4 regions of the Exiguobacterium artemiae 7-3 genome follow, and region 4 is predicted to be linked to each of the others. Evidence: riboswitches for the same ligand, from Rfam matches in the RefSeq annotation. Region 4 holds a riboswitch; each other region holds the start of a gene.
What was found. A riboswitch is a leader RNA that binds a small molecule or an ion and turns the genes downstream of it on or off. The one in region 4 is predicted to bind thiamine pyrophosphate.

Region 1: it holds a riboswitch for thiamine pyrophosphate, as region 4 does, so the genes downstream of both, tenA (thiaminase II) here and P402_RS0110500 (thiamine phosphate synthase) in region 4, are expected to answer to the same signal.
Region 2: it holds a riboswitch for thiamine pyrophosphate, as region 4 does, so the genes downstream of both, P402_RS0108430 (ECF transporter S component) here and P402_RS0110500 (thiamine phosphate synthase) in region 4, are expected to answer to the same signal.
Region 3: it holds a riboswitch for thiamine pyrophosphate, as region 4 does, so the genes downstream of both, thiD (bifunctional hydroxymethylpyrimidine kinase/phosphomethylpyrimidine kinase) here and P402_RS0110500 (thiamine phosphate synthase) in region 4, are expected to answer to the same signal.

Annotation. Positions count from the first base shown of each region.
Region 1 covers NZ_KK211190.1:2,068,350-2,075,678, reverse strand. Annotated here, with positions in the region: gene P402_RS0111815 (alanine/glycine:cation symporter family protein) at 111-1,586, opposite strand; gene abc-f (ribosomal protection-like ABC-F family protein) at 1,800-3,689, opposite strand; gene P402_RS0111800 (DUF1002 domain-containing protein) at 3,945-4,826, opposite strand; TPP riboswitch at 5,017-5,122, shown strand; gene tenA (thiaminase II) at 5,197-5,892, shown strand; gene P402_RS0111790 (sporulation protein) at 5,963-6,736, opposite strand; gene P402_RS0111785 (class I SAM-dependent methyltransferase) at 6,855-7,329, shown strand, end outside.
Region 2 covers NZ_KK211190.1:1,475,370-1,482,698, forward strand. Annotated here, with positions in the region: gene P402_RS0108425 (50S ribosomal protein L25/general stress protein Ctc) at 114-791, shown strand; TPP riboswitch at 883-981, shown strand; gene P402_RS0108430 (ECF transporter S component) at 1,087-1,662, shown strand; gene P402_RS16360 (ABC transporter ATP-binding protein) at 1,659-3,218, shown strand; gene P402_RS0108440 (energy-coupling factor transporter transmembrane component T family protein) at 3,184-3,909, shown strand; gene P402_RS0108445 (NAD(P)/FAD-dependent oxidoreductase) at 3,988-5,028, shown strand; gene P402_RS0108450 (hypothetical protein) at 5,203-6,420, shown strand; gene P402_RS0108455 (alpha/beta fold hydrolase) at 6,578-7,329, opposite strand, start outside.
Region 3 covers NZ_KK211190.1:2,473,437-2,480,765, forward strand. Annotated here, with positions in the region: gene P402_RS0113840 (CHASE3 domain-containing protein) at 1-129, shown strand, start outside; gene P402_RS0113845 (ArsR/SmtB family transcription factor) at 164-553, opposite strand; gene P402_RS0113850 (hypothetical protein) at 720-1,163, opposite strand; gene thiE (thiamine phosphate synthase) at 1,178-1,816, opposite strand; gene thiM (hydroxyethylthiazole kinase) at 1,806-2,576, opposite strand; gene thiD (bifunctional hydroxymethylpyrimidine kinase/phosphomethylpyrimidine kinase) at 2,557-3,366, opposite strand; TPP riboswitch at 3,484-3,594, opposite strand; gene P402_RS0113870 (murein hydrolase activator EnvC family protein) at 3,655-4,932, opposite strand; gene P402_RS0113875 (murein hydrolase activator EnvC family protein) at 5,140-6,582, opposite strand; gene P402_RS0113880 (VOC family protein) at 6,840-7,247, shown strand; gene P402_RS0113885 (type 1 glutamine amidotransferase domain-containing protein) at 7,306-7,329, opposite strand, start outside.
Region 4 covers NZ_KK211190.1:1,817,426-1,824,754, forward strand. Annotated here, with positions in the region: gene P402_RS0110495 (NAD(P)/FAD-dependent oxidoreductase) at 1-996, opposite strand, end outside; gene thiS (sulfur carrier protein ThiS) at 1-7, opposite strand, end outside; gene P402_RS0110500 (thiamine phosphate synthase) at 993-1,589, opposite strand; TPP riboswitch at 1,681-1,783, opposite strand; gene nagZ (beta-N-acetylhexosaminidase) at 1,843-3,081, opposite strand; gene P402_RS0110510 (OsmC family protein) at 3,078-3,503, opposite strand; gene P402_RS0110515 (MFS transporter) at 3,708-4,895, shown strand; gene P402_RS0110520 (C40 family peptidase) at 5,109-5,606, shown strand; gene P402_RS0110525 (hypothetical protein) at 5,677-6,756, opposite strand; gene P402_RS0110530 (hypothetical protein) at 6,767-7,329, opposite strand, start outside.

The sequences.
Region 1 (7,329 bases), 250 kb from region 4:
CTCCTTTAATTCTATCTGTTCCTATTTTCCCAACATTAGATAAACATAATCCTGGACAGAAAAAAACCTTGGACATCACGAGATACGTCATGTCCAAGGCAATCATGAAATTAGCGACGGGCGATTGGAGGAGGGGATGCTTCTCCTGCTGCCGGACGGACGGGTTCTTCTTCGTCCCAACACTCTGTATTTTCGATTCCAAGTGCTTTTGCCGAGAAGACCGGATCAAGCCCTTTCTTCCGTTGTTCCTGGTAGTCGTTGATAACTTTGAGGGCGATGCCGCCTAAGAGCGAGATTGCTGTCAAGTTAATCAACGTCATACCTGCCATGAAGAGATCGGCGAAGCTCCAGACCACTCCGAGACTGAGGACAGAACCGATGAAGACAAAGGCCATTGTCGCGATCCGGAATCCGAAGACAGCAGCCGGACTGTTTTTAATGAATTCGATATTCGTTTCACCGTAGTAGTAACTGCCGACGATTGAACTGAAAGCGAATAAGAAGACACAGATTGCGATGAAGGCAGGAGCGACGGCACCCAGTTGTTCACCTAATGCGTTCTGTAACATCGCGATTCCTTCCCCGTTGCCTGTCGCATAACTGTCACTGAGAAGAACGATGGCAGCAGTTGCCGTACAGACGATCAACGTATCAAGGAAAACACCAAGTGTTTGCAGGAAACCTTGTTTCGCAGGATGAGATACTTCCGCAGCTGCTGCTGCGTTTGGTGCAGACCCCATACCGGCTTCATTTGAGAACAGACCACGTTTTACTCCGAGTGAGATGGCGGCTCCGACTGATCCACCAAATGCTTGTTCGATGCCGAAAGCACTCTTGAAAATCATCGCGAAGACGCCCGGAAGTTCCGTCAGGTTCGTGACGACGACGAACAGCGCAGCAATGAGATAAAGTCCGGCCATGACAGGGACGACGATAGCTGAGAACTTCGCTACCCGGTGAACGCCACCGAAGATAACAAGTCCTGTTAAGACGACGAGTACACCACCGACGACGGCTTTATTGATTCCAAACGCATTATCAAAGGCGGCAGCAATCGTGTTCGATTGAACGGAGTTGAAGATTAAGCCGAACGTGACAGCGATTAAGATGGCAAACACAACACCGAGAGCACGGTTTTTTAAACCTTTTTCGATGTAGTAGGCAGGACCGCCACGATACGCATTCGTTTTGCTATCGCGGACTTTATAGACTTGAGCGAGCGTGCTTTCGATCAAGGCAGTTGCGCCTCCCAGTAAAGCAACCATCCACATCCAGAAGACGGCGCCCGCACCACCGAGTGTGATGGCAATCGTGACACCGGCCAGGTTGCCGGTCCCGATTCGTGTGGCGGCACCGATGAAGAAGGATTGAAGCGAGGTAATGCTTTCTCCTCCGTCATCCGTTGTTTTCTCGTTTTTATCGAGCGTAACGCGGAACATTTCTTTTAAGTACCGGAACTGGATGAATTTTGTCCGAATTGTGAAATAGATGCCGACTCCGATCAGTGCCGCGATTAGAACATAAGACCATAATAAGTTGTTGGCAAAATCGACTCCTGATTGTACTGCTTGCTGAAAAGCATCCATCTGAAAATTCCTCCTAATGTGTTTTAGTAAAATGGCTATACGCTAAATTATACGAATTTTCAGATAATATGCAAGATAAATTTTAAAACTTTTTTTCAAAAACTAATCAGGTTAATTATTCATAACGTAAAAAATAAACTTGTTTCACGACTATACAAAAAGACCTGCCGCAGGTTACGACAGGTCGAAATAGCGTGATATACGGCGGAAAGGTCATTCTGAAGCAAGGAATTGTTCATAGAGATCATCGAGCTGGTGGACCAGCTCTTCACGAGTGGCAAAAAGTTTCGCCAGTACTTCATAATCACTTGCCTGTTCCAGTTGCGATTCCAGAAGGAAAAGCTCTTGCTCTGCTTGATTGATTGTTTCTTCCAGCTGTCGGGATGGTTGTACCGAACTAATCGGAGACGATTGTTTAGGCAGTTTTTTATTGAAAGGGATGTGCTCCGTATCAGCAATAGAAGGCTTTCCGGCATGTTTACTTACCGCATACGCATAAGGACCTGGATACAGGATGGGCGTTTGATCGAGCCAAAGTGTTTTCGTAAACAGACGATTCAAAAAGTAACGATCATGTGAAACGGCGATCAACGTCCCTTCAAACGACTCAAGGGCTTCTTCGAGAGAGTCACGCGATTCGATATCGAGATGGTTCGTCGGTTCATCGAGAATCAATACATTTAATTCCGAGTGGACGAGGATTGCGAGCATCAACCGCATCCGTTCGCCTCCACTCAAGGCAGCTACAGGTAAAAAGACACGTGGACCAAAAAATAAAAACTGGGCAAGCCGTTTTCGGGCTGTTCCTTCATCGCTATCGATGGCTGACCAAAAGACATCAATCAAGCGTTGATCGTCAGGAAAATCGATGTGTTGCGATAAATAGCCGACTTTTACCGAAGGACCCTGCGAGATGAGCCCGCTTGTCGGTTCGATACGTCCTAACAACAGTTGTAACAGGGTTGTTTTTCCGCTGCCATTGGCACCAACGATAGCTAAACGGTCTTTTGCGGCGATTTCAACAGTTAAGGAGTGAAACAATGGAGATTCAGTAAAGGAGAGGCTGACGTTTTCTAGTCGATAGACCATCCGGCTTGTTTTGCCTTGTGCATTAAAAACGACATCCGGCGTCTCGGCTTCGAGTTGAGGACGTTTAATGCGTTCGATCCGTTCAAGTGCCCGTTCCATCGATTTCGCTTTCCGAAACAGCTTTTCGCTCGGTGGAGAAGCTTCATTCGCCCACTGGCGGAGGCGGCGGATCGCATCCTTCATTTGCTTGATTTTTTTTTGTTGTTCCTGATAGGCATGGAATTGTTCGAGCAACAGACGTTCTTTTTCCGTCATATAGTACGAATAATTCCCCCGGTATAGTTGGATCTGACCATCTTCCAGTTCGGCAATGCTCGTCACGACCGTATCGAGAAATACACGATCGTGTGACACAATTAGAACGGCGCCAGCATAGCTCGATAAAAATGATTCAAGCCATTCGACGGCTTCGAGATCAAGATGGTTCGTCGGCTCATCGAGAATCAACAAATCGGGTTCGGTTAACAGCATCCGTCCGAGGCAGATTTTCGTTTGTTCGCCGCCGCTGAGCTGTTCGAACGACCGGTCGAGTAGAGGATGTAGCCGTAAACCGTTGATCATCCGGTCGACCTTGGATTCAAGCAGATAACCGCCTTGCCGCTCGAATGTTTCCGTCACCTTCGTGTACTGCTCAAGCAACGATTCAATTTGATCCGTGTTCGTTGCCATAGCTTGTTCGAGATCGTGTAGTGATTGTCGTAAGTCGAGCAACGGGGCAAACGCGGTCCACAGGACATCCAGTCCGGTCATGTCGGAATTGTATACCGGTAACTGTTCCAAGTAACCGATCGATAGTCCACTTTTTTGATAGATGGTTCCGGCGTCGGGTGAATCTAGTCGTGCAATCAAACGCAGGAGGGTCGTTTTTCCGCTACCATTGCGTCCGATTAAACCGATCCGATCATGTGGTTGGATGAAGAGGGACACATCGGTTAAGATGTCATCGCCTCCGAATTGTTTTGTCAGGTGTTGGATGTCGCAGATCATCATATTAAAATTTCCTCTCTGACGCATCAAAAAAAGGAGAGTGCAAACAGCACTCTCCTCGACTCGTGGAAGATGCGCTTTGCTTTATTTTTCGAGTATGGAGTTCTTCAAAAAAGGGCAGACTGACCCCTTAGAACGCCATTCCATGAAAAATTGCGCGCAACAGATAAAGTTGTTCCATCAACCAATGCTTACACGCAGCAAAACCCATTTCTTCCCACCACCTTTTCTCATTCGATATCTTTATTTTACCATGTCACCTGGAAGGAAAGAAAGAACAGATTATTTAAATAAGCCGGCGATCGAGTTGAAGAAGGCACTTAAGCCGTCAAACAGCTTTGCAAAAAATCCTTTTGTTTCTTCTGATGTTGCAAAGGCCTGAATGTTTTGCCCGGCATCCTTCAGTCCACTCTCAATCTGTCCCCAGTTGAGGTCGGCTTGTTCCATTTGGTTAAACAAACCGGTCAAACGGTCCATTTGGGCGTCGGACAGATTGATATTGTTATTTTGAATGACTTGGACGATGACGTTCTCAATCTCGACTTTCGTTTCCGGTTTCTGTTTGGCGATTTCCGCTTTGATTTCGTTCATCAAGTCGGCGACCTTGTCCGTCCCGACTGTTTTCCCGACATCTGACGTGACCGACAATTCTTGCTGGGCCAAATCTTTTCGTTCATCCGTCAGTTTAATGCCGGTCTCAGCCGACGTTTGGTCGTAGGCTTTCATGATTCCGGTCAAGGCAGATGTTCCGGTTACCTTGTAAGGAGACGTAATCGTGATGTCCGCATCGGTCACACCGGCCGTGACAAGCGCATTGAGGTACATGTCCTTTGTGACCCAGGTGATGTTTTCCGTTGCAACGGACAGACCGTCGCCTTTTTCAGCCAACTCGATCTTGGCGGACGAATACATCCCGCCGCCGCGTTGGGACTGGGGAATGTTTTTCCCGAGATATTTTTCTTCATCCGCAGATGTCGCGATGATCGGGGTGATGCCTTCCGGTGCGTTCAGACGGGACAAGACCCATGTTTTATCATTCGCTCCGAGCGATTCGCCCAGTGTGATAATCGTTTTGTCGACGACCTGCTCGGCAGATGCGGCCGTTGGCAGTAATAACGTCGTAGCAAGTAATGCCGAAGCGGTCCATGTCATGGTTTTATTCATAAAAGTTCCTCCATAAGTTAAGTATCAGGTACTAAATTTAGTCTAATCGACCGGCGACAGAAGAGAATCGGTCTCAAGGACGAGCCGTCATCCACCTTCCGTCATGTTCCATTGTACAAAAAAATGGAGTGAAATGACGAGAATGGGTCAATTCCACATCAAATCATGATAAACTCAAAATAAATCAAATAGCGACCACTAGGGGAGTCAGTAGGCTGACTGAGACGACGAAGACGTTCGGACCCTTTGAACCTGATTAAGTTTGGACTTACGGAGGGAAGTGGCGTGGACGATCCTCTTTTTATGGTCTTTTCACGTCATGCCTGACATCGGGTGTGGCGTTTTTTTGATTACAAAAGGGGGAAAAAACATGACATTCAGTGAAGAAATCCGGCAAGCGGCAAGACGGTATTGGGACAGCAGCTTTACCCATCCATTCGTGACAGGGATTGCGGATGGAACACTACCGGAAGCAAAATTTCGCCATTACGTCCTACAGGATGCCTATTACTTAAAACATTTCGCGAAAATTCAGGCGCGGGCCGCGTCGAAGGCACAGGACTTCGCGACGATTGCCGAACTCGCGGAACATGCGACGTCGACCTATGCTGCAGAACTCAGTCTGCATCAATCGTTTTTTGAACCGCTTGGGATTTCGGACAAGACACTGGCAGAGTTTGAACCAGCACCGACAGCATACGCTTATATTTCGCATATGCACCATGCAAGTGAAGGGACGCTCGGGGAGACCATCGCTGCGATTTTACCGTGTTACTGGCTTTACTATGAGATTGGACAACAGTTACAGGCGGCTTCACCGGCTTCACCGATTTATCAGCAATGGATTTCGACATACAGTTCCGAGTGGTTCGAGCGGGTCGTCTTTGAACAAATCGATCGTCTGAATGATTTGGCGGAGCGGGCAAGTGCCGAAGAACGGGAACGGATGAAACAACATTTTGTCAAAAGCTGTTATTACGAATTGATGTTTTGGCAGATGGGCTGGACGGAAGAGACGTTCGAACAGCAGTATAAACAGACGATGGAAATGACATCATTCAAGTAAAAAAGACTGAAATAAAAACACCGGATCCGACAGAAAGCGGATCCGGTGTTTGTTCTATAGAAGACATTAATCAACTGTGGTGTTCAATCAAATCGGCAAGACGTTGCTTTACAAGTGACGGGTTAGTTAAGTCCTGGTTCGATAACGAAAGTTTTGTCATCGTCTCGTCCGTACCGGCCATCTCACTGAACAGCGAACCGAGACTGTGGGCACGGCGGTCGATTTGGACGACGATGACGATGCCGGACCGGTCTTGCAACAGGATGACTTCGATTTCGTCCAGCTTGTGAGCATAATGGGTACCGCGGGCGGAATACTCAAGTTCCTGCGCGATCGGCAAATCTTTCCGGAAGCGACCCGGTAATTTTTCTGTATCGGCTTTCTTGAGGCGGAATCCGAGATCTTCCATCGCTTCAAGGATGACCGATTGGTAGTCATTGGCTTTGACGACGACAGCATCGTGGTCAGAAGGGTCAACCGCCTGCGCGATATCAAGACCCGTCTCGATCCACGACTTCGATTGGCTGACGGAAAGTGGTGTATTAAAAGGGACTTGAAGCGTAAACGGTATTTCTCGTTCGACGCCTGCTTCGATCGTAAACGGGGCTTCATTTAATGCAAACCGGTCCAGTGTGAACGTCGTGAATGCCGTACTGTCCCCGACTTCTTGTTTGTACTGGGTATTGAAGGCGAGATAAATCCGGGCGATTTCCTGATCGACGTTACCGCCCTTAATATGAACGACCCCTTGAATCGTTCCACCGGGTTCACAGTGATCTTGTTCGAGTCGTGTATCGACCGTTGCGGCACCGATGCCGATTTGTGAAAGAATTTTTTTGAACATGTTGTGTTCCTCCTTTAAATTAAGTATGACGACTAAAAATAAAGCTTGCTTGCTTGTCGAACGCGGGTGAATTTGCTACAGTTTCGAAAGACCAAACAAAAAAAGGACGGGACGATACGTGGAACTAGACCAATTAAAAGACCTGCTCACTGAAAAACTGCAGGCAACTTCACTCATACACGCGACGATTAGCGGTCCGCGCCAAAAATCAAACGATCTGCGTCGAATCAAGTTAAAACCGATTCTACTTAGAGATACGTATGCAATCCAGTTAGAGTTTCAACATGAGCGGATCATTAAGCATGAGAATTTAAGTATAGAAGAATTTATTTTGCGAATGGACGACTATTTTAACGAATTTCGTCAATTTTTATTCCGTTTTGAAACGGAAGAAGTCCAGTTCCAACTCTCGAAGAAAATGAAAGTTTCACTGAAGACGACAGGCAAGGAACCGGTAAAGGCCGAACTGTCTCACAATCGAAAGAAAAGCCATTTGTTAGAAGACGGCGTGCCGGTACCGTTTTTGATTCGTCTTGGTGTCATGACGGAAGAAGGACAGGTCAAGCGTCAAAAATACGATAAGTTTAAACAAA
Region 2 (7,329 bases), 340 kb from region 4:
ATGAAATCCAGTTGAACTAGCATTTAGCGCATGAATTTCTGTTGGAACTTATTGTTCCACTCCTACATTCATTACCTTTTGAGGGCTATACCAAATTCAAGGGGGAAATGAACATGTCAGTAACATTAAAAGTAGAAGAACGCGAAGTACGCCCACGCTCACTTAGAAAGCAATTACGTCATGAAGGAAAAGCTCTTGGTGTCGTGTATGGCTACAAAGTGGAAAGCACACCGATTTCATTCGATGAAAAAGAATTGGTCAAGGTTGTCCGTGATCATGGCGAAAACGTCTTGGTTGCTCTTCAAATCGGCGGTAAAAAGGTCAACACGTTGATCAACAAGCTTGATATGGATATCTTTACACCAACGATTAAACACGTTGAATTCATCGCTGTTAAAATGGATGAAGAAACAGAAGTCGAAACGGATATCGTCCTCGTCGGCGAAGCAGCCGGTGCGAAACTTGGCGGATTCCTTTCACAAACACTCTTTAAAGTAACAGTTGCCGCAACACCAGATAAATTACCGGAACGGATCGAAGTTGATGTAACGGATCTTGCAATCGGAGATTCAATTACAGTAGCTGATCTTCCGGAAGAAAAAGATTTCCGTGTCGTCACAGAAGGTGACATCCAAGTTGCAGCAGTCGTTGAATCGACACTTGAAGCTGAACTTGAAGAAATCGAAGAAGCAGAAGCTGAGGCACAAGCAGCTGATGCGGATACAGCGACAGACGATTCAGAACAAACTTCTGAAGAGCAAGCTGAAGAAAACAAAGAAGATAAAGAGTAATCTTTTCTCCCCTCCCCTCGTGGGAGGTTTTTTTATGCATATTGACAAGTCACGGCGACAGCCGTACAGTGAAGAAGGTACACATCATTGACACATCCACTAGGGGAGCCAGTTGGCTGAGACGATTCACTTCGGACCCTTTGAACCTGATCTAGTTCATACTAGCGTAGGAAAGTGGAGCGGAATCCTCGTGCTCTTTTTCTGCATCTTGCAGGTTACACGACCGCTCTCTTTTCATAGAGGGCGGTCTTTTTTGTGGTTTCTTTGTGGATGTGCATTTAAAGGAGTAGTGATTATGAACAGTTGGAAAATGAAAGAAATCATCGTCATGATGATGCTCGCCGTCGCGTGTGGTGTCCTCTACTTAGGGTGGTCGACGTTATGGTTACCGATCTCGGCCATCTTCGGACCGGTCGGATCAAACTGGATGTTCGGCATCTGGGTCATTGCCAGTCCCCTAGTCGCCTACATCATTCAAAAACCAGGCGCGGCATTGATTGCAGAAGTCGTCGCTGCTGCCGTCGAATTGTTTACAGGGAGTCACTTCGGCTTATCGGCACTGTTGATTGGATTTGCACAGGGAATCGGGGCCGAGATTGCCTTTGCCGTGTTCGGATACCGGACGTTTAATACGTTCACCTTGATGTTGTCCGGTGTCTTTGCCGCCGTCGGAAGTATGGTCTACAGCCTCATCGTAAATGGATTTGCCTATTATACGACGACGACACTGCTGTTGACGTTTTCTCTGCAACTCATCAGCGGAGCATTGCTCGGCGGATTGCTCGCAAAAATAATCGTCGACGCGCTCGTTAAAACCGGGACACTGAACGGTTATGCGGTCGGACGGCAACGAAAGCAGCGTGCCGCATGATGCAGTGCGAGCACCTGTCCGTCCGTTATCCGGATCAGGATTCCGCGGTCTTACACGACTTGTCGATCACGATCCAAAAAGGAGAAACGACCTTGCTCGTCGGTCCGAGCGGCAGCGGCAAGACGACCTTTTTACACGTTCTTGCCGGTCTGTTGCCGGACACGATTGAAGCAGATGTCACCGGTCACTGGTTGACCGAGGGAACGGTCGGGATTTTGTTCCAACAACCGGACGATCAGTTTTGTATGCAGACGGTCGGCGCGGAAATCGCCTTTAGTCTCGAGAATCGGCAGATTGCCCGCAGTGAGATGGAGGAACGCATCCAGTTGCTGTTGGCGCGGGTCGGACTTGATCTTGCCTTGACGACACCGATTGCCGAACTGTCCGGCGGGATGAAACAACGGCTTGCTCTAGCCTGTGTGTTGGCACTTGAACCAGACATCCTGTTACTCGACGAACCGACGGCACAACTCGACCTGAGTGGTCAACGGACGATGATGCATCTGATTGAAGAATTGCATCACGATCCCGACTTGACGCTCGTTCTGATCGAACATCAGCTCGATCAGTGCGTGACGTTTGCCGACCGGGTAATCGTCTTTGAAGGTGGTCGCTTATTGCTTGATGGCACACCGTATGACGTGTTTCATCAACAGCGGGATGTGATGACGGCGCTTGGAATTGCGATGCCGCTCCTCTACCCCTACGGACTTGAGACTTTACCGGAGCTGTCCGGACAAGCCTGTCATCTGAAGAAACGCCCGGTTGAACGTCGAGCGGTTGGAACGGAGCGGACATTTGAGCTGACGCGGGTCCGTGTCAAACGGGGGGAACGGACGATTCTTAACGATTTTTCATGGACGACCTTTTCCGGTCAATGGATCATGCTCGTCGGACGCAACGGGGCTGGAAAAAGCACGGTCCTTGAGACACTGGCAAAATTACTTCCATCTAAAGGCGATATCCGCTTGTTTGACACCCCGCTTCGGAAATGGTCGGACCGGACGTATTACCAACAAGTCGGCTTTGTTTTTCAGCAACCGGACTTCCAGTTTCTTAAACAGACAGTCGCCGACGAACTTGCCATCAGCTGTGCTACCTTTGATCCGGAACGGGTCCAGACGGCTTTGCGTCACTATCGACTGACCGATGTCGCGGATCAGTCTCCCCTCGCGCTCAGTCTCGGACAAAAAAGACGGTTGAGTGTCGCGACGATGTTACTGGAACGAAAAGCTGTCCTATTGCTCGACGAACCGACCTTTGGACAAGACGCTGAGACGACGGCACACATCATCGACGTGCTGCATCAAGCCCGGGAGGCAGGAACGACCGTGATCATGGTGACGCACGACATGGAGCTGGTCCACCGTTACGCCGACCGTGTTGTCGTCATCGGCGAGGCGTGTGTCCAGTTTGACGGGACGCCGCTGGAGCTGTTTCAGGAAGAAGCACTTTTGGAACAAAACCAACTGTTCCGTCCGGTATCGTTTCTGTATCAACAACTCGAGGAGGTGAAACACCGTGCAGGAAAACGACACACTGCTCGCGCGTATTAATCCGGCGGTCAAGCTCGGAACGCTTCTCTATGTGATGATGTTGCTGATTACGACGTCGAGTCTGCACGTGACGCTTGCCTTATCAGTACTTGCTGCCGTAGGGGTCTGCAGTTCCGGTTGGCGTTTGCCGGTGCTCCTTCTGCGTTTGGTTCCCTATGGTCTCTTGTTTTTATTGACGTTTTGGATGATGGCGGCGTTTGGCAAAGGCAGCACCGAACTTTGGACGTTCGGCTGGTTTCGGATTACGGAAGAAAGTCTTGATCATGCCTGGTTGATTGCGACCCGGATGCTCGCTTTTGTCTTCCTGAGCTTAACGTTCGTCGCGACGACGGACGCGACACGGTTCGTCATGAGTCTGATTCATCAATGTCATCTGCCGGTTCGCCTGGCCTACGGTTTTTTAGCCGGTCTTCGCTTTATTCCGATCTTTCGGCAAGCGATCCGGACCATTCGTCAAGCCCGGCGTGTCCGCCAGCAACGGTCGATTTGGCCCTGGCAAACGTTTTTTGACATCAGTCTGCCGCTCTTTACGACGAGCATCATCCGGTCGGAACAGATTGCGATTGCGATGGAAGCCCGTCAATTTCGGATCGACCGGACCTATTATGTCGAACCGGTCGTGACGCGATGGGATATTGTCTTTCTGTTGCTGACTACCACACTCGCGACGTCACTTCGTTTGTTCATCTGAAGGTAAACGATTACAGCACCCCCTATAAGGGAATAAACGTTTCAGATGCAGCGAATTTTAAAAAAGTGGGTGAACGTCGTGAAGCGAATTGTCTTAGTCGGCGCAGGACATGCGCATTTAGAATGTATCAAACAGGGGATTCATCCGGATGTTGACTGGATGGTCATCAGTCCATCCCGTTATCAGTATTATTCCGGGATGTTTTCCGGACTGGCGGACGGGACCTATAGACTCGACGAGACACGGATCGATGTCAAAGCGTTATGTGAACGGCATGGTAAGGGGTGGGTGGAGGGCCGGGTCAGTCGAATTGACGCGACAACTAAGCAAATCATCTGTCAGTCCGGGCAGGTCGTACCGTATGATATCGTGTCATTTAATATCGGTTCGAACGATTGGGAAGCAAGCACGCCAATCCGCGTCACGATCAAACCGAACTATCGGGTGGAAGACGCGTTCCGGACATTCCGAAATGCCGTCTCCCCTGTCATCATCGGCAGTGGTGCGGCAGCCGTCGAGATGGCGGCGTCATTTCAATCAAACGGTACCCCGGTCACATTGGTTCATGAAGAACCGTTGCTCAGCGGTCATCCGGCTGGCCCGGAACTGGCCGCGCGACTCGATCGGTTGGGCGTCAACCGAATCGTGGACCGGTTCGAAAAGCTGGACGGTAAAACGGCGCGCTTGCGGTCCGGGCGTTCGCTCGAGACGGATGCTGTTCTGTTTTTAGGAGGCGCAACGGCGCATGAGTTGTTTCAGGTATCCGGTCTGTATTGTGATGACCGCGGTTTTTTACTGGTGCACGAGACGTTGCAATCACTTGAAGATCCGTCCATTTTTGCCGTCGGCGACTGTTCGACACTGCTTGCCTATCCGGAAACGCCAAAAAACGGTGTGACGGCGGTGCGCCAGGCGCCGCTGTTGGTTCAGAATTTGATCCGGTTCGTGAACGAAGAACCGTTACGGACATTTCGACCGCAACGGTATTATTTGACGCTTCTTGCGCTTGGTCATCACCAAGCTACCTTGCTGTACGGACGATTTTACCAAACGAACCGGCTCAGTTGGTATTTTAAGCAATGGATTGACCGGCGGTTTGTGAAGAAATATATGGTCTGAATCAACAGGCAGAAAGATGAATCGTTCATCTGTTCTGCCTGTTTTCGTTGAGCGAGTATATTTTTTAAAAAAAGGAAGATGACCTTGTGAATATGGTAATATAATGGATAATTCATTAGAGGAGGAATCATCATCAAAAATAGATTACGGATTCTCGCTCTCCTTTCGAGCATTGTGTTAACCGGTTGCGGACAAGAACGCTTGCTGAATCTTCAGCCTGTCCCTTCCTACTGGTCCGCGCATTCTTTTGCTTCCAACGAATACTCGGATCAGGAAGTCCCCGTTCAACAAAAGAATCAATTCTTGCAGACCTGTCTGCAGAAAAAAACGGTGTCCCTTCCAAAATCGTACCGGACGCTGCAGTCATTCGGGATATTTTTCACGTTAAATGATCTGGAAATAGCGCCGTTTCCGACCGAAATCGTGTATTTGGCACAAGGCGATCAGATGTACCTAGCATGCCGCTCGCCGAAGACACAGGAGTTGCGTGTCCATCCGGTGAAAGCATCGGAGCATCCATGGGTTCGTTTGACGGAGAATCCCGATCAAATCGCGCTTCAAGCACCCGTTTCCGTCCCGCTGACAGAAGAACAACAGGACCAGCATGTCTCCGTCAATCAGGCAATGAGCGCTGACAATGAATTTGCTAAGGATCTGAAGCCATTCCATATGTTTCAACTGCCGATGGCGGGACAACTGTTGTTCGTCATGACAGAGTCCGGTCAAGAGCACATCATTCGAAACATTCCGCTGTCGTCCCTTCACCAGCAGGGCGAGTTTTATCTCGTGAGCCGCCGTCAGATTGACGGATCGACGTCCCGCTCCTTAACCTTTTCGCGTGATGGTTGGGACATGGCGGATCGACAAATCATGACAGCCGACAAATTCACCCGGATTAAAACGAAGCAGCATTCTTTACCGAAAACGTTACCGGTCAATCAAACCGTACCCTTCGTAACCCTTCAAGGCATAAAAAAAGAACGGGTAGCAGAAGAGAAGATACTGTCCATTCGTTATCAGCCGGTTTACCGTCCAGTGAAGGAATATCAAATCGAAGATGAACCGACGCGCGGAGTGACTGCTTACTTCCATCCCACAATGAGAGCGTTTGAAAAAGCGAAATTAAGTGAGATGGTCATCCTGCCGAATAAGCTGTCCCGGGCGATTACCGAAGAGTTAAAGGCTGTGACGTTGGAAGAACCACAAGGAACGCGTAGCCCTTTTTCGTATATGACGTTGCTTGAATACGGTAACACCCAAACGTTTAACGTGTATCTGAAAAAACGTGCCAACAAAACTGATCTTTACTTGCAAGATCAACGAACAAAAAAAAGCGCCAGATTGTCAGGTGAGTTGGCACGGCAAGTCAGTGAAAAATTAGCCGAACCTTAATCCGAAATGATCCAGGTATTATCCCTTTCGAAATCTGATAGTTGTATTTAAAAGGGTGTACACCCCAAAAAAGAGATCAAGGGGACAGATTCCAAATCTGTCCCCTTGATCTTCATAAAAACGGACTTTTGGTGTCCGCCTCTTGTGTGTCCAATAATCAGACCGTTTGACCTGATTTTAAATAAGAGACCAGTGTTTCCGTAAACTTCTCACGTTCGTCGAGGAACATCCCGTGTCCACTCTCTTCAAAAACTTCGAGACGTGAACCGCTGATGTTTTCATGCATGACTTCAGCAAACTCGAACGGACAGACTTGATCTTTTTTACCGTGCATGATGAGTGTATCGACCGAAATCTTCGGCAGACCGTCCCGTAAGTCTTCGTCCCGTAAGGCAATCGCCGACTGGATCGTACCGTGGGATGAAGCATCGACACTCAAATTATGGAACCATTGCTGGAGCGGTTCCGGATGCTCTTTCGCAAAAAAGATTTCCCCGAATCCTTTTAACATCGATGGACGGTCCTGTTTCGTGTCCTCAATCAAGGCATCGACTTCCTCTTTCTTCATGCCGTACGGATAACCGTCGCGTTGCGTGAAGACCGGTGCAGCCGCCCCTGCTAGGATCAGTTTTGAGACGTTTGACTCTCCGTGGTTCAAGAGGTATTTTAAAGCGATTCCGCCGCCCATCGAGAAACCGAGCAACGTGACGTTCGTTAATTTCAATTGCTGAATTACTTCGTTGATATCCGACGCCATCGTCGTATAGTCATATCCGGTCGCCGGCGCATCCGATTTACCGTAGCCGCGGTAATCGACGCCGATATAACGGTAGCCTTCTTCGAGCAGACGGTTTTTCTGATATTCGAACATGTTATTGTTTGCCGGCCATCCGTGGAGCATGACGACCG
Region 3 (7,329 bases), 660 kb from region 4:
ACGGCAGAATATAAACGAATGTGCTTCAGCCTATCTATTTTAGCTTTTTTGTTGATTGCAACGACCATCATCTTATTTCACCGGTCTAAACCGCTTTCCGAAAACAAAACAAACACGTATCGCCCGTAAGGACGTTACGTGTTTGTTTTGTTGTTCAGTAAACTCAAGAGGACGCCTTACCTTCGTTTACATGTTCCATTGCTAGATGAACGAGCGACGATACGTGATGATCGTCCAGCGAATAATAGACGACCTTACCTTCTTTTCTATATTTCACCAGTCCTTGTTTCAACAAGGTACGGAGATGGTGAGAAGCTGTTGCAATCGAACAATCCACCGAAGCCGAGACATCACAGACACAAAGCTCCTCTTCCACCGTCAAGGCGTAAGCAATTCGTAAACGCGTGGCATCTGACAGGACTTTGAACAACTTTCCAATGTCTGTCGTCGGAATCGTATCGACGATTTCTTCAATTTCTTCTGCACGTACTTGATCAATGGCAATCGTTTCACAACGTGGTGCATCCACCGTCATCACCTCTTTCCCTTTCATTCCACCATCGTTTCAAATGAATTGCAAGGAAATCACTTCAGGACTCAGGTGACTGACTGATCTGAACTTTTTAACTGAAAAGCAACAGTTCAAAAAAGTCTGTTTCCCGTCGTCCAGACCGGGAAGCAGACTTTTTCATTAGACGATTCCTATTTGAAGCACATTTTCATTTATCACGGTTTCGTCTTGAGATTGCGTAAAAGAACCAGCCACCTAAAAAGTTTCCGATATCCCATACGATACGGTTTGAATCGACGGCACGCACACCGATATCAATAATGCCCGTACTTTTCAAGCGCTCTTTATAGCGCTTCCGTAAAAAATGGGGTAGCGGAAGAAACAGCATCATCCGGTAAAAAATATCTAGATGTGTGTGCCCCCAGATTTCAGTTGCGATTGAGCTCGTTTGAATGAGCAAGGAACGTTTATACTGTTGTCGGTATTTATTCTTTAATAACACAGCTAGTTGATACGAATAACGATTCGGGAAAGGAAATAGCACTGCACCTAAATGATATTTCCCGCGATTATCGACTCGAATGATTTGTGGTTCGATTTTATACCGAATCCAACGTCCTCGAAATCGAACAGACTGCCATTTCACGACCATCACCTCTAAGTGAACTATACCCTGTCGGAGACGCTCTGACGCACTTGTTTCACGGTCTGCTTAAACTTTTTCGTCGTTCGTTGAATGTCTTCACTTGCAAATAAAGCTGAAACCACAGCATATCCGTCCACTAGTGAACTAAGTGTTGAAATGTTCGTTTCGGTAATCCCACCGATTCCAACCAACGGGATGTGAACGGCTTTACGAATCTCTTCTAACGTCGCTCGCGCCATGAATGTTGCATCTTGTTTCGTCGCTGTCGGAAAGAGTGAACCGACCCCTAAATAATCTGCGCCTTCCCGTTCTGCCGCAACAGCTTGTTCCACTGTTGAAACGGAAACACCAATCGTCGCTTCCGGTAACAAACGACGCGCTTCAGTTAAAGGAATATCATCTTGACCGATATGCAAACCGGCATCGACCAATAAAGCGATATCAATCCGATCATTAATAATGAGCGGAATGTCGTAACGTGCGGTAATATCTTTCAACGCAATGGCTGATTCCAGAAAAGCCTTGCCCGAACTATCTTTTTCCCGTAATTGAACAATCGTTGCGCCTCCTTTAATCGATGCTTCGACGGCGTCCGCCAAGGAAAGATGCGGATGCAAACGTCGATCAGTCACTGCGTAAATTAAATATTCACTGTCCATTTGTCTGCACCTCCGGCAAATTTTCTTCCGTCATCAAGCTCACTGCATCGAACAACCCGGTCCGAAAACTCCCGATACCAGGATAATCCTCAGCCGACTCCCCTGCTTTCCCCATAGCATATGTCCCAAATACTGCAGCCTCAAAACGATCGTATCCGGCTCCTAAAAACGTCGCAATCAAAGAAGCGGTCATACATCCTGTTCCCGTCACTTGACCAAGACGTTTCGTACCAACATCCAGATAATGTTGACGATCTCCATCCGTCACAAAATCAATCGGTCCTGTTACGACGATGACTTGTTTCGTTTGGGATGCAAAATCATGGATACTTTGAAAATCCAGGGATTCTCCTTCAGCAGCGTCGACTCCTTTCGTTCGAGCGGTCTGTCCAAGTAATGTCTTGATTTCAGATGCATTTCCTTTGATGACCGTAAAGGTGATTTCCTCCATCAATTGCTTCATAAAATCCGTTCTTAATGCCGTCGCTCCTGCGCCAACCGGATCCAGAATGACCGGTTTACCCAATCGATTAGCCGTTTTCCCTGCTAAAATTTGGGCTTGGCGCATGTCTGGATTAATCGTCCCAGTATTAATCACGATAGCATCTGCATGCCCGACCATCTCTTCCACTTCCAACAGGTCATCTGCCATAACAGGAGATCCGCCAAGGGCAAGTGTCATATTGGCACAGTCATTGATCGTTACGGTATTCGTTAAATGATGAATCAACGGTTTTTTATCATGGATGCGTCGTAGCATGTGTATCCCTCCAAAGTTCATGAAAATGATGTGTCGGACCAATACCGTGTCCGAGCGCAAAACCGTGACGAATGGCTTCCGTCACATAACGTTTTGCATGACTGATGCTGTCTTCCAGTGAATGACCGAGGGCAAGATGAGCTGCGATAGCAGCAGATAGCGTACAGCCTGTTCCATGGGTATGACGGGTCTCTATCCGCTCTTGTTCAAAGACGACATATCGTCCGTCCGCATATAAAAGATCGGTGGCGTCGTGTCCCTCCAAATGTCCGCCCTTGAGCAAAATAGCTCTTGCTCGTTTTTCAGCCAGTTTTACCGTCGCTTGTTTCATATCATCAAGGGAGTGAACCGTTTGGCCAATCATCCGCTCGATTTCAGGAATATTAGGGGTTACAAGCGTCGAAAGCGGTAAAAGCTGTTCGAGCAATGCATGTTCTGCATTCGGTTGTAACAAGCCGTGACCACCTTTCGCGACCATGACGGGGTCGAGAACAACCGGAAGCTGATGTTTTTCCAGTTGTCTTGCAATCACTTGGATCGTGTCTTGATTGGAAACCATTCCGATCTTAATCGCATCGACACGGATATCTGAAAAGATGGATGTCAACTGTGCTTCCACGAGCTCTGGGGATACATCTTCGACCGCTTGAACACCTAACGTATTTTGTGCCGTAATCGCCGTGATGACACTCATTCCGTATACACCGAGTGCTGAAAACGTCTTTAAATCTGCCTGAATTCCCGCTCCGCCTCCAGAGTCGGATCCAGCAATCGTCAATACATGTTTCATTCCACTTCCTCACTTTCCTGTGAGCAAATAAGGAGAAAACGGACAACAAAAAGCGCCGTCCGCTGTAAAAAAGCAGACGACGCCATGAACAATCAGTTCTACTGATTGAAGTACTCATGTCTTCGATCTCAACTTTCCTACGCTGGTATTATCCAGTTCAGGTGACAGGGTCGAAAACAGAATGGTTTTCCTCTCAGCCGGACTCCTCCAGCTCCCCTAGTTGCTCGTAATTTAAATTCTTTTTCACTGTATCACAGCACTATCAAAAAAACGAGCCGAAGCTCGTTTTTAAAGATATCCAAGTGGATTGACCGTGTTGGCTGGTCCTGTCGCACTATATTGGTATCCACCGATATGCAGTTCAAAGTGTAGGTGCGGTCCTGTCGAATTTCCGGTACTGCCGAGAGTACCAAGTGTTTGACCTTGAGTTACCGTTTGACCTGCAGAAACTGATAACGAATTCATATGACCGTACACTGTTGTGTACACCTGACCGTCAAGGAAATGCGAAATCATGACGTGATTTCCATAAGGTCCGCCGCTCCCGGCCGTAATGACTGTTCCGGAAGCCGCTGCTCGAATCGGTGATCCGACGGGTCCACTGAAGTCGACACCATTATGGAAAGTATATCCGTTTGCCCCACTCGCCGGTCCAAACCCTTGTGAAACACCACCTGAAGCTGGACGAATGAACTTCGCTGATCCTGTCGGCACACTGCTGACAGGAGTCGGAAGAACCGTTGCTTCGCTTGATTCACGCGTTGATTTTGCCGCCTCTTTTGCCGCACGCTCAGCCGCTGCTTTTTCGGCAGCCGCTTTTTCTGCCGCTGCTTTCGCTGCAGCTTTTGCTGCCGCAATCGCTCTTTCTTGAGCCTCTAAAGTCGCTTGTAATTCTTTTGCATTCAACAGTTTCGTCGTGAACTTTGTTTTCCCTTTACGTAATTTTTTCAGGGTTGCACTCCGTTCTTTCATCTGTTGTTTTAACTGTTTCTTTTGGACAAGCAATGATTCTTTTTCTTGAACACGCTCTTCTTTTTTAGCAATAAGATTTTTTTTCATTTCTGCTAGCTTTTCTTGTGTTTCCAAATAAGCAGAAATCATTTTATCGTCTTGCTCGGCAATTTTTTTCCCGGCCATGACACGGCTAAATAAATCACCCAAGTTTTTTGAACCAAAAATGACTTCTTCCCATTTTATAGAATTCCCATCATTTTCTTGAAGGACACGTAAGCGGTCTCCGAGCAACTCTTCTTGCCGGGTAAGCATGATTTCATAACGGGCGATTTCCGCTTCAAGATCTTTGATTTGAAGATTTAATTGTTCAATTTGTTTGTTTTTTTCCGAAATCCGAAAAATATTTTCGTTGATGGCCGCATCAATTTTATTGATTTCGCGTTGTTCCACTGATATTTTAGCTTCTTGTTTTTTGATGGCTTTTTCCAACCGGCGCTGCTCTGTCGCGTTTTGAGATTTCTTTTCTTTAATCGTTGCAGCATGACTAGAAGTCGGTGCAGTGGATACAAGTAACACCCCTAACAATACTGTTGCAAGCAATTTTTTTAACATGTCTGGTTTCCTCGCTTATGTATGATTTCTTATTTGAAAAGTATTTAATTCAAAGTATTTCTGCCTGAGATTGATTATAGCACCGTAATAGTTTCAGTAAAATTTCATTTATGTTTCAAGTGAAAGCGTTTTTTCGTAATATAACATTTTTTGTTTTTATCAAGACACACAAAAAAGCGATTGCCGCAGCAATCGCTTTTTCCGTAATTATAACATCGACATTGGATTTACAGAATTCGCTGGTCCTGAAGCACTGTAGCTGTAACCACCTACATGAATTTCAAAGTGTAAGTGCGGGCCTGTTGAATTCCCTGTGCTGCCAAGGGCACCGATTTGTTGTCCTTGACTGACACGTTGTCCAGCATGTGCATTTAATGAACTCATATGCGCGTAAACCGTTGTATATGTTTTTCCATTTAATTGGTGTGCAATCATGACATGATTACCGTACGGACCACCGCTTGATGCAGTAATCACTGTTCCTGTTGCTGCTGCAACAATCGGAGTACCGACTGGAGCACCGAAATCAATCCCATTGTGGAAAGAGTAACCATTTGAGCCACTTGCTGAACCATATCCTTGTGTGATTGATCCACTTGTTGGGTGAATAAACAGAGAAGAAGATGATGGAGCAGGCGTTGGTGCTGCCGGTTCCGGTGTTGGTGCAGGTGCTGCTTTTGGCACAGTCACAGATGGTGCAGATTGTTTCGTTGACGTCGCAGGTGCTGACGACTTTTGTTCCGCTTTTGCTGCTGCTTTAGCTGCAGCCGCTTCTGCCGCCTGCTGTTCAGCTGCTGCTTGTTGCGCCGCTGCCGCTTGTGCTGCTTGTGCTTCTGCACGTGCTTTCGCTTCACGTGCCGCTTGTGCTTGACGCTCTTTTTCGATACGTGCTTCACGTTCGCGTGCTGCCTTTTCGGCTGCAATCGCACGTTCTTGTGCAATCAAAATCTGTTGTACTTCTTTTGCATCCATCAATTGTGTTTCAAATTTCTTTTTTTGTTTCCGGAGTTCTTTTAAACGTTTGTTTCGTTCTTTCAGTTGTTGCTCAAGTTCTGCTTGCTGACGTTTTAATTCTTGTTTCTCCGTCACAAGTTTTGCTTTTTTATCTTTTAATTCCTGTTGCGCAGCTGCTAATTTTTTTTGTGTATTTTGGTAGTCGGTAATCATTTTATCATCTTGTTGCGAGATTGATTTCCCGGCTAACACACGGCTGACAAGATCTCCGACATCTTTTGAACCAAAGATGACTTCTTCCCATTTAATAGAGTTCCCATCATTTTCTTGCATGACACGAAGGCGGTCTCCGAGAAGTTTTTCTTGACGCTTTAATTTTGCTTTATACTTTTCAATCTGTTTCCCAAGCTCAACGATTTCAGCTTCAGTTGCTTTAATTTGACGATCTTTTGTTTCAACTGCAAACATTTTTTCGTTTAATGCTTCGTCTAGACGATTCACTTCTTGCTGTGTTTTCGAAATTTTTTGTCCTTCTTGATTAACAGACGATTCTAAGTTTTTTTGAGTGTTGGCATTTTCTTGTTGTTTTTGTTCGTTTTTAGCTTTTTGTTCACTTAAATCATCTGCTGCTACGAAATGAGGAGTCGATGAAAGAATAAGTGCAGAAACGATGAGCGACGCGAACGTTTTTTTCATGTAGTATTCCCTCTTTTTCTGTGTGGTTTATATTAAGTAATTAAATGATGATATTTAAATTTAATAATACTTTTTAAAAATTATAAGAACGTTTTTGATTATAGCATTCATTTTCCCTCTATTATATTTCAGGAAGATGTCATTTTTGATAAGTTCTCTTTTCGCCTCTATGCGGACATTCCAATCGAACCTTCTACATTGCTTGTTGGGAAAGAGTTTGACACACTATGACTATCGAAGTAAAGGAGGAACTGTTTATGCATTTGGACCATACTGGCATCGCTGTTCGGGATATGCAGGAAGCGATCACATTCTATACGACTATTTTGGGAGGAACATTAATCCGCGAGTATAGTAACCCGACACCCGGGGTTGCTTCTAATATTGCTGTCATCGAATTTGAAGATGCGCATATTGAATTGTTGACTCCAACAAGCCCGGAAAGTCCGATTGCCCGTTTTTTAAAACAAAGGGGAAAAGGTGTTCACCATATTGCTTATCGTGTCGATGATTTAGATCAAGCCATTTTAGAAGCAAAAGAACGGGGCATTACATTTTTAGAAGATACGTACCGTCAAACTCCGCTCGGCCGCCGATTGATCTATATGGATCCTAGGCATTCACATGGCGTCATCACAGAACTCTGTGATTATCCGGAGAACTAAAAAAAACGAGCGTACATTGACTTGAAAGTCAACGTGCGCTCGTTTTCACTTAAAACGATTATCCTAATTTTGCTAACATTTC
Region 4 (7,329 bases):
TTTGCATGTATTCTCCTCCTCGTGTCGTCTGCAACAAAACGCCTCCAGCGTAACTTCCGGTTTTCGGTTCATGACACAATCGGCGAGGACTTGCGCTGTCACCGGAGCGAGCAGGATACCGTGCCGGTGATGTCCCGTCGCGACCGACAAACCGGCAACCCCTTTGACCCGTCCAAGATACGGTAACCCGTCACGGGTCTGCGGCCGGACGCCGGACCAGATCTCAACCAGTGCCGCATCACGGATTGGCGGATATACGTCGATTGCTGCCGTCAACAGATCCGAGACGCTACCCGCGTTGACCGTCGTCGATTCCTCGCCAACGTGTTCCGTAGCGCCGATGATGATCCGTCCGTCTGCTTTCGGGACGAGATACACCGTCTCATGAAACAAGGTCTGTTCGAGTTGACCGGTTGCGAGGCGGACAGACAGGCACTCGCCTTTGACCGGGAGCGTGTCAATCGAAATCCCGATCGTTTGCAACAACGGTTCCGACCCTCGTCCACCGGCAATGACGACCTGTCGACCAAATTGCCGTCCCCGGCTTGTTTCAACCCCGGTTACCGTCTCGTTGTCCCGCAAAAGACGCAAGACAGTCACCTGTTCTTCAATCACCCCGCCCCGCTGTTCAATCGCTTGCCGTAACGCGCGGACGAGCAACGGAGGATCGACTTGACCGACCCGTTCAAATTGGACGGTTTTATTCTTCTGTCGCAACTGAAATGGCAGTTCGAGATAGCCGCTCGTCAACCCGGTCTCGTCGAACAATTGACGGACAAGCTGCGGATAAAGCGCACGGCTCACTGCCGCTAACGCATGTAACGGTTCCGACAGTTCTTCGTCCGTCGCGAGCATTCCCGCTGCCGCCCGTGTCGCCCCCTGTCCGACTGTTGACTGTTCAAGCAAATGGACGCTTTGTCCACGCTGAAGGAGCTCATAACCGAGTGTCAAACCGATGATACCGGCGCCGACAATCAATACATCCGGTTGCTTCATCGTCCAATCACCGCCCGGAACCGTCCGGCTGCTTCAACCGGAGACGTTTGACCAAGAATGCCCGACAAGACGGCGCCACCTGAGCAGCCTGTCGCCATGACATCCTGTAGATTGTCCGGTTTAATTCCGCCGATTGCGATAACCGGAATCGATGTCCAGTCGACAACCTGTTTTAAGGCATCAAGTCCTCTTGGCGGTACACCGGGTTTCGATCCCGTCTCAAAAATATGGCCGTATAGGACGTAATCAGCACCCCCCTGTTCTGCCGCCAGTGCTTCCGTCAATGAATGGACCGATTGACCAATCACCAGTTCCGGGAAACGGCTCCGGACACGGTCGATCGGAATGCTGCGTGTTGTCAGCTGAACTCCGGTGCCGGTGACGACTGCCACGTCCAGCCGGTCATGGACAATTAATTGCTCAATTTTTACGCCTCGTCGCACGAGTGTTTCGATGCACGCGACCAGTTCCTTCGCCGACCATGACGGTTCCCGCAGATGAATCCGGTCGACGGTTGCAGCGAGTTCCGGCAACAAGCGTTCGAGCACGTCCGGACGTTGCTTGCCGGTTGTCAACAGATGTAACTGCGTCATTATTTCCCCCTTTCCACACGAAAAAGGACCACCCCATGAACTGATGGAGTGGTCCTACAAAAAAGGGCGACAGTCGTCGCATCCTCGGATGATTGATCGGAATCCACTTCCCTCCGCTAGTACGAACTAGATCAGGTTCAAAGGGTCCGGATACTTCCGTCTCAGTCTGCTGCGAGACTCCCCTAGTGTAGATATTAATTTGTGTGGTACGTCTGTAGTTTATCACGGATAGTCACGTGTATTCCACCCTTGATCAGCGTCGCATGTCTGATTCGACCGCTTTGACCTGCTTGATCAGCTGTTCATACTTGTCGACGCGTTTCGTTTGCGACAAGTCATACGTTTGTTTTAAGCGTAAGACCCGCCCGACTTTCTGATCGAGATCTGCTGCCGACAATTTTCCTTGTTTGATCCGCGCCATGATTCCCTTATGAACGGACGCGTATCCGCCGGGCGATGAGAACATCGCCATATCAGCACCATTTTCGAGGGCAAGACTTGCTGCCTGGGCAAGTCCGTACCGTTCCGTGATTGCTCCCATCACGAGATCATCCGTGATGATGACACCATCAAACTTCAGTTCATCCCGTAACAGACCGGTCATGACGGGTTTCGACAACGAGGACGGACGGTTTTGATCGAGTGCCGGGAACAGGATGTGCGCAACCATGACCATCTCGGCCCCGTTTTGAATCGCCCGTTTGAACGGTACCAGTTCCGTCTGTTCAAGTTCCGCTTTCGAAGCATCGACCCGTGGCAGACCAACATGCGAATCGATGGTCGTATCCCCGTGACCCGGGAAGTGTTTGACGACCGGGACAACATCTTCCGCCTTCATCCCCTGCATCAACGGAATACCAAGCCGGGCGACCTGTTCCGCATCTGCACTGAGTGCCCGGTCACCGATAATCGGGTTCGCCGGGTTACTGTTGACGTCAAGAACCGGGGCGAAATTCATGTTGAAGCCGTAAAAACGGGAAATCGAACCGAGCGTCTGCCCGACTTCCGTCATCAATCCGGGATCATTTTTATGACCAAATGACAGGCTCGGCGATAACTTGAGTTTGGCATCCGGCACCCGGCTGACACGTCCGCCTTCTTCATCAAAACCAAGAAACGCTTTTTCGTCCGCCGTTTGCGCTTCGCTAATCGCTGTCGTAAAGGTTTTCAGCTGATCGGTTGATGTGATATTGCCACCGAGCAACAGGACACCACCAAGCGTATGATCCTGCAATAATTGACGGTCCGTTTGTGTCAGGGCTGTTCCCGTTACGCCGATGTACAGCAACTGATCGACTTTTTCCGCCGTCGACATCTTCGAGATCGTCTCTTTCAGTTGTTTGTCCGCCCGTTCAGCGGCAGAAGGCCGGTCCGGTTGCGGCGGTTTTGTTTTCTTCGCCGGCTTCGGTTGCGGTTCGACAGGCTGTGTCGGCTCATCGGCGCAACCGGCGAGCAGGACGCTTGTTAACAGGACAGGGACAATCCGTTTCAAATCGGTTCCTCGTTCCGGACACCATTAATGGAATAGTAGACTTCAATCTCAGCGTTCAAGGACTGGGAGACCGAGCAGTATTTATCTTTGGACAACGAAATCGCCCGGCGGACTTTATCGTCCGGTAAATCGCCTTCGAGCCGGTAATGAATCGAAATCGTCGTGAAGCGGCGCGGATGGTCATCTGCCCGTTCCCCTTCGATATCCATTTCAAATGATGTCAATGTCAAACGCATCTTCTCTAAAATCGAGACGATATCGATGCCGGTACAGCCGGCGACGGCGTGAAGCAGGAGTTCCGTCGGCCGGGGTGCCTGATTGTCCCCGCCGTTTTCCGGTGCGGCATCCATTGCCAAGTGATGTCCTGATTCGGTTTCCCCGCTAAAACCCATCTTCTGATTCCAAGTGACTGTTGCTTGCATCAAGATCACGTCCTTTTCTGATTTAAGTGATGTTTCCTACTCTGTTAGTATACCCGAATGCATGGCAAGTGAAATTGACTGTCTATTCAAAATAATTCTTCTTTTCCTGTGACAGGTAAATCCGGTTTCCGCCCTTCTTAAATCATGCTATTCTGAAACACGATAGTTTTTTTGCGCATAGGCGCCAGAAGTGGGGAATTGTTTATGTCATCATCATCGACTCGTTTGAGTCAAGCCGACTGGCTGTTAATCGCGACGTTATCCATGTTGACCTTTGTCCTTGGAACAAGCGAATTCGTCATCGTCGGTATTTTATCCGAAATCGCGGACGGTCTGAACATCACGATTGCAAAAGCCGGAACGCTCGTCTCCGCCTTCGCGATTGCCTTTGCGATCGGAACACCGATTACGATGTCCTTGACTGGACACCTTGAGCGACGGAAGTTAATGCTCAGTCTGATTTTCGTCTGGATCATCCTGAATATCTGTAGCGGGATTGCACCGAACTATGAACTGTTACTCGTGTCACGAATCGTGACGGCTGTTCTGACGGGTGTCCTGATTTCACTGGCAATGGTCGTCGCAAGCGACAGTGTGCCGATCGCGAAACGCGGCGTCGCTGTCTCCTTCATCTTTGGTGGATTTACGATGGCAAACGTTCTCGGTGTCCCGATCGGTACGTTCATCGGACAGCACGCCGGTTATGCTGCTACATTTTGGCTGACAAGTAGCCTTGGTGTCGTCGCCTTGCTCGCTGTCCTGAAGGTCGTTCCGGTCCAGCAATCGGAATCATCCGGTTCAATCCGGGAACAGCTCAGTTTACTCGCCAATCCACGGATCATGATTGCCTTTTTCATTCCGTCGTTCGGATTCGGTGCGACATACGTCGTCTATACGTATCTCGTCCCGGTCCTTGAGCTGGAATTGAAGCTACCGTCGGCCTGGATCAGTCCGATTCTACTCGCGTACGGCGTCGTCTCGATCTTCAGTAACATCCTGGCCGGAAAAATCGCCAGCAAAAATCCGATCGGCCGTCTACGGTTCGTCTTCATCGTTCAGGCGATCGTACTCGCTGCTCTCTACGTGACGACAGCATCCGTGTCACTTGGTCTGATCAATATTGCCTTGATGTCCTTGATGTCGATTTTATTGACGACCTCAACACAAATCTATCTGATTGACCTGGCAGAGAAGTTTAATCCGGAAGCAAAAGGACTAGCCGCTTCCTTGATGCCGGTCGCAAGCAATGTCGGGATTGCCTTCGGTTCCGCACTCGGCGGACTCGTCTATGCGAACGGTCCGATCATGAACATCGCCCTTGTTGGTGGTGCCGTTGCCTTACTCGCAGCCGCTTTGACGGCTGTCAGTCATCGGCTCGATCAGCGGGCATAACATCCAAAAGACTTCTGTTCCGATGGTGCCATCACCTGTGGCATACGAAACAGAGGTCTTTTTGTTGAATCCGGAACTTAAAGCTGACTGGTACTCAGACCAAACCTTACAAGACTGTTAGGTGAACGTATCCAATTTGTTGCTTAATCTGTCAATCGGCATGTTACGGTAGAGACAGCTTATCCATCCCAACTACTTAAAGGAGTTTTTATTATGAAATCGTATTACGCTCTTCCCCTGACAGCCTTATTGTTGACAGCAACTATCAGTCCAGTCGCAACATATGCAGCGACACCAACAAAAGTCGAAACAAAAAAACCGCTGTCGGAAAAAGCACTCGCGAAAAAGAAAACAGAAATCGCTAAATTGGCGACATCACTGATCGGGACACCGTATAAAGAAGGCGGTACGACAACAAAAGGGTTTGATGCGTCGGGCTTCACGCAATACGTTTATCAAAAAAGCGGTCTGACACTCGAGCGGACGATTGCGAAACAAGCCGCGATGCCGTTGAAAACTGTCACACTCAAAAAAGCCGTCCCGGGTGATCTATTGTTCGTCCAGGCGAAAAAGGCGAAAGCCCCCAACTTCGTCGGGATTTATACCGGCAAAAATAAGTTCGTTGCCGTAACGACGAAGAAGGTCGAATCGCAAGACCTGACGTGGAGTTACTACGCGAAACAGGACATCATCATCAAATCGTATCAGTAAAACAAAAACAGTCATCCGGAACTCATGCGAGTTCCGGATGACTGTTTTGTTGTGGTGATTAAGCTGTCCGTTAGTTTAAAACAAGTGTGTTGAACATTGTTTCGTTTCGCTTCAGTTTATCTTTGATGTTTCCTTCGTATACGACACGTTTTGATAACGCATCAACAACACGTATGTTAATTACACCATCCCCGGCTTGGCTTCCCATATAGATTATGTCATTCTGTAGTTCAATAAATTTATTCAAAACGTCACCATCTTTTGTATGGGGTAAAATCATCGAATATTTTTTCATTTTCTTTGACGTCAAATCGTAGACAGTCCAACGTAAACCTTTTAGTTCATCTTTAAGCATAATTAGTTTCTTTCCATCGATGCTTAGTTTTGTTTGAGAGGCATCGCTCAAATCCAATCCCTTTAGAGGCTGAACCGTTTTCCCATTGCTCAAATATACCGTTTCTTTTGTTGCATCTGATCCTTCTACACCTTCACTCGTGTAATAGACAATCGTCTCGTCATGGATACCTAAAATATAAGTATACTTTTTGGAAGTATAAGGTAAATTTATTTTTTGAACCGTATCGTTCTTTAAATTGATTTTGTACAACAATGTTTCTAAATTTGTTGCATAATCCTGTGCGTAAACATACAAACTGTTTTCAACACGTTGATACGGAATGAGATCAATTTCTCCTAGCTTCTGAGCTTCAGAAGGTTCCGGAAATATTTTTTTTACGACACGCTGTTTGCCAGCATTCCAGTACTGCAATTCCCACTTATTTTTATCTTTTATACCGATTCCGTAAGTAATTCCATCTTGTTCTAGCGTAGCGACCTTATCTAACGCAATAAAACGTCGGAAGTCAGTCGGTTCACCCTCTTCATCAATCGGATTATTAAACAAACTGGTAATCAAATTACCTGCTGTTTTTTGCACATGCCCGTCTAATCCAACGTTGTAATCAAGGTTTTTTAGACCCTGATCATAAATTTCTGCGTGAACAGAACGGACAACTGATTGTTTCGGATCTCCTTTGACCCTCTCAACAACAAAATCTGATTCGTCGATCGAACGAATGAACAAGGTGTATATTCCTACCGTCAAGAAGCTGACGACAGCCAGTATGAGTACAAATTTAAATTTTCGCATGACGTCCTCCTTAGACCGAAATTTTCCATTTTAATAAACGCAGGCTTTTCCAAATCGTATACGCAAAGTAGAGCACAAAGATCGTCACCATGATTCCTGCTGTTTCATGACGTAAAAAGATGTTCAGTGTTTCGATTATATACAAACCACCCATCATTATGGTAAAGAGAGCAGCCACTTCAAGGACGATGAATAATAGTCCTTTCGCTTTACGGTAAGACCGTTCAAGCAGCACGAGCAGAAACAAAAAACTGACAATGAATAGAGCTAAAATAATGAATACGAGCAAATCCATTCCATTCATCGTATACAACTGCTTTAGTGTATCCGAGAGAACTAGTGAGGAGGATTCGCGATAATTGTCTTTAATCAGCCAGTTGAAGATGGCATAACTGAGCTGAATGACCGTCCACTGCAAGCCGATGAAACTGATAATCACGAGAGCCAGTGATGTCCATTTGGCAAAAAAGATTTTGGTACGACCACCCGGTAACAATAATAAGCGGTATATGTACTTGGATTCACCGAACCAATCCCGGTACCAAATTTGTATGGCATACAAAATGACGAGAA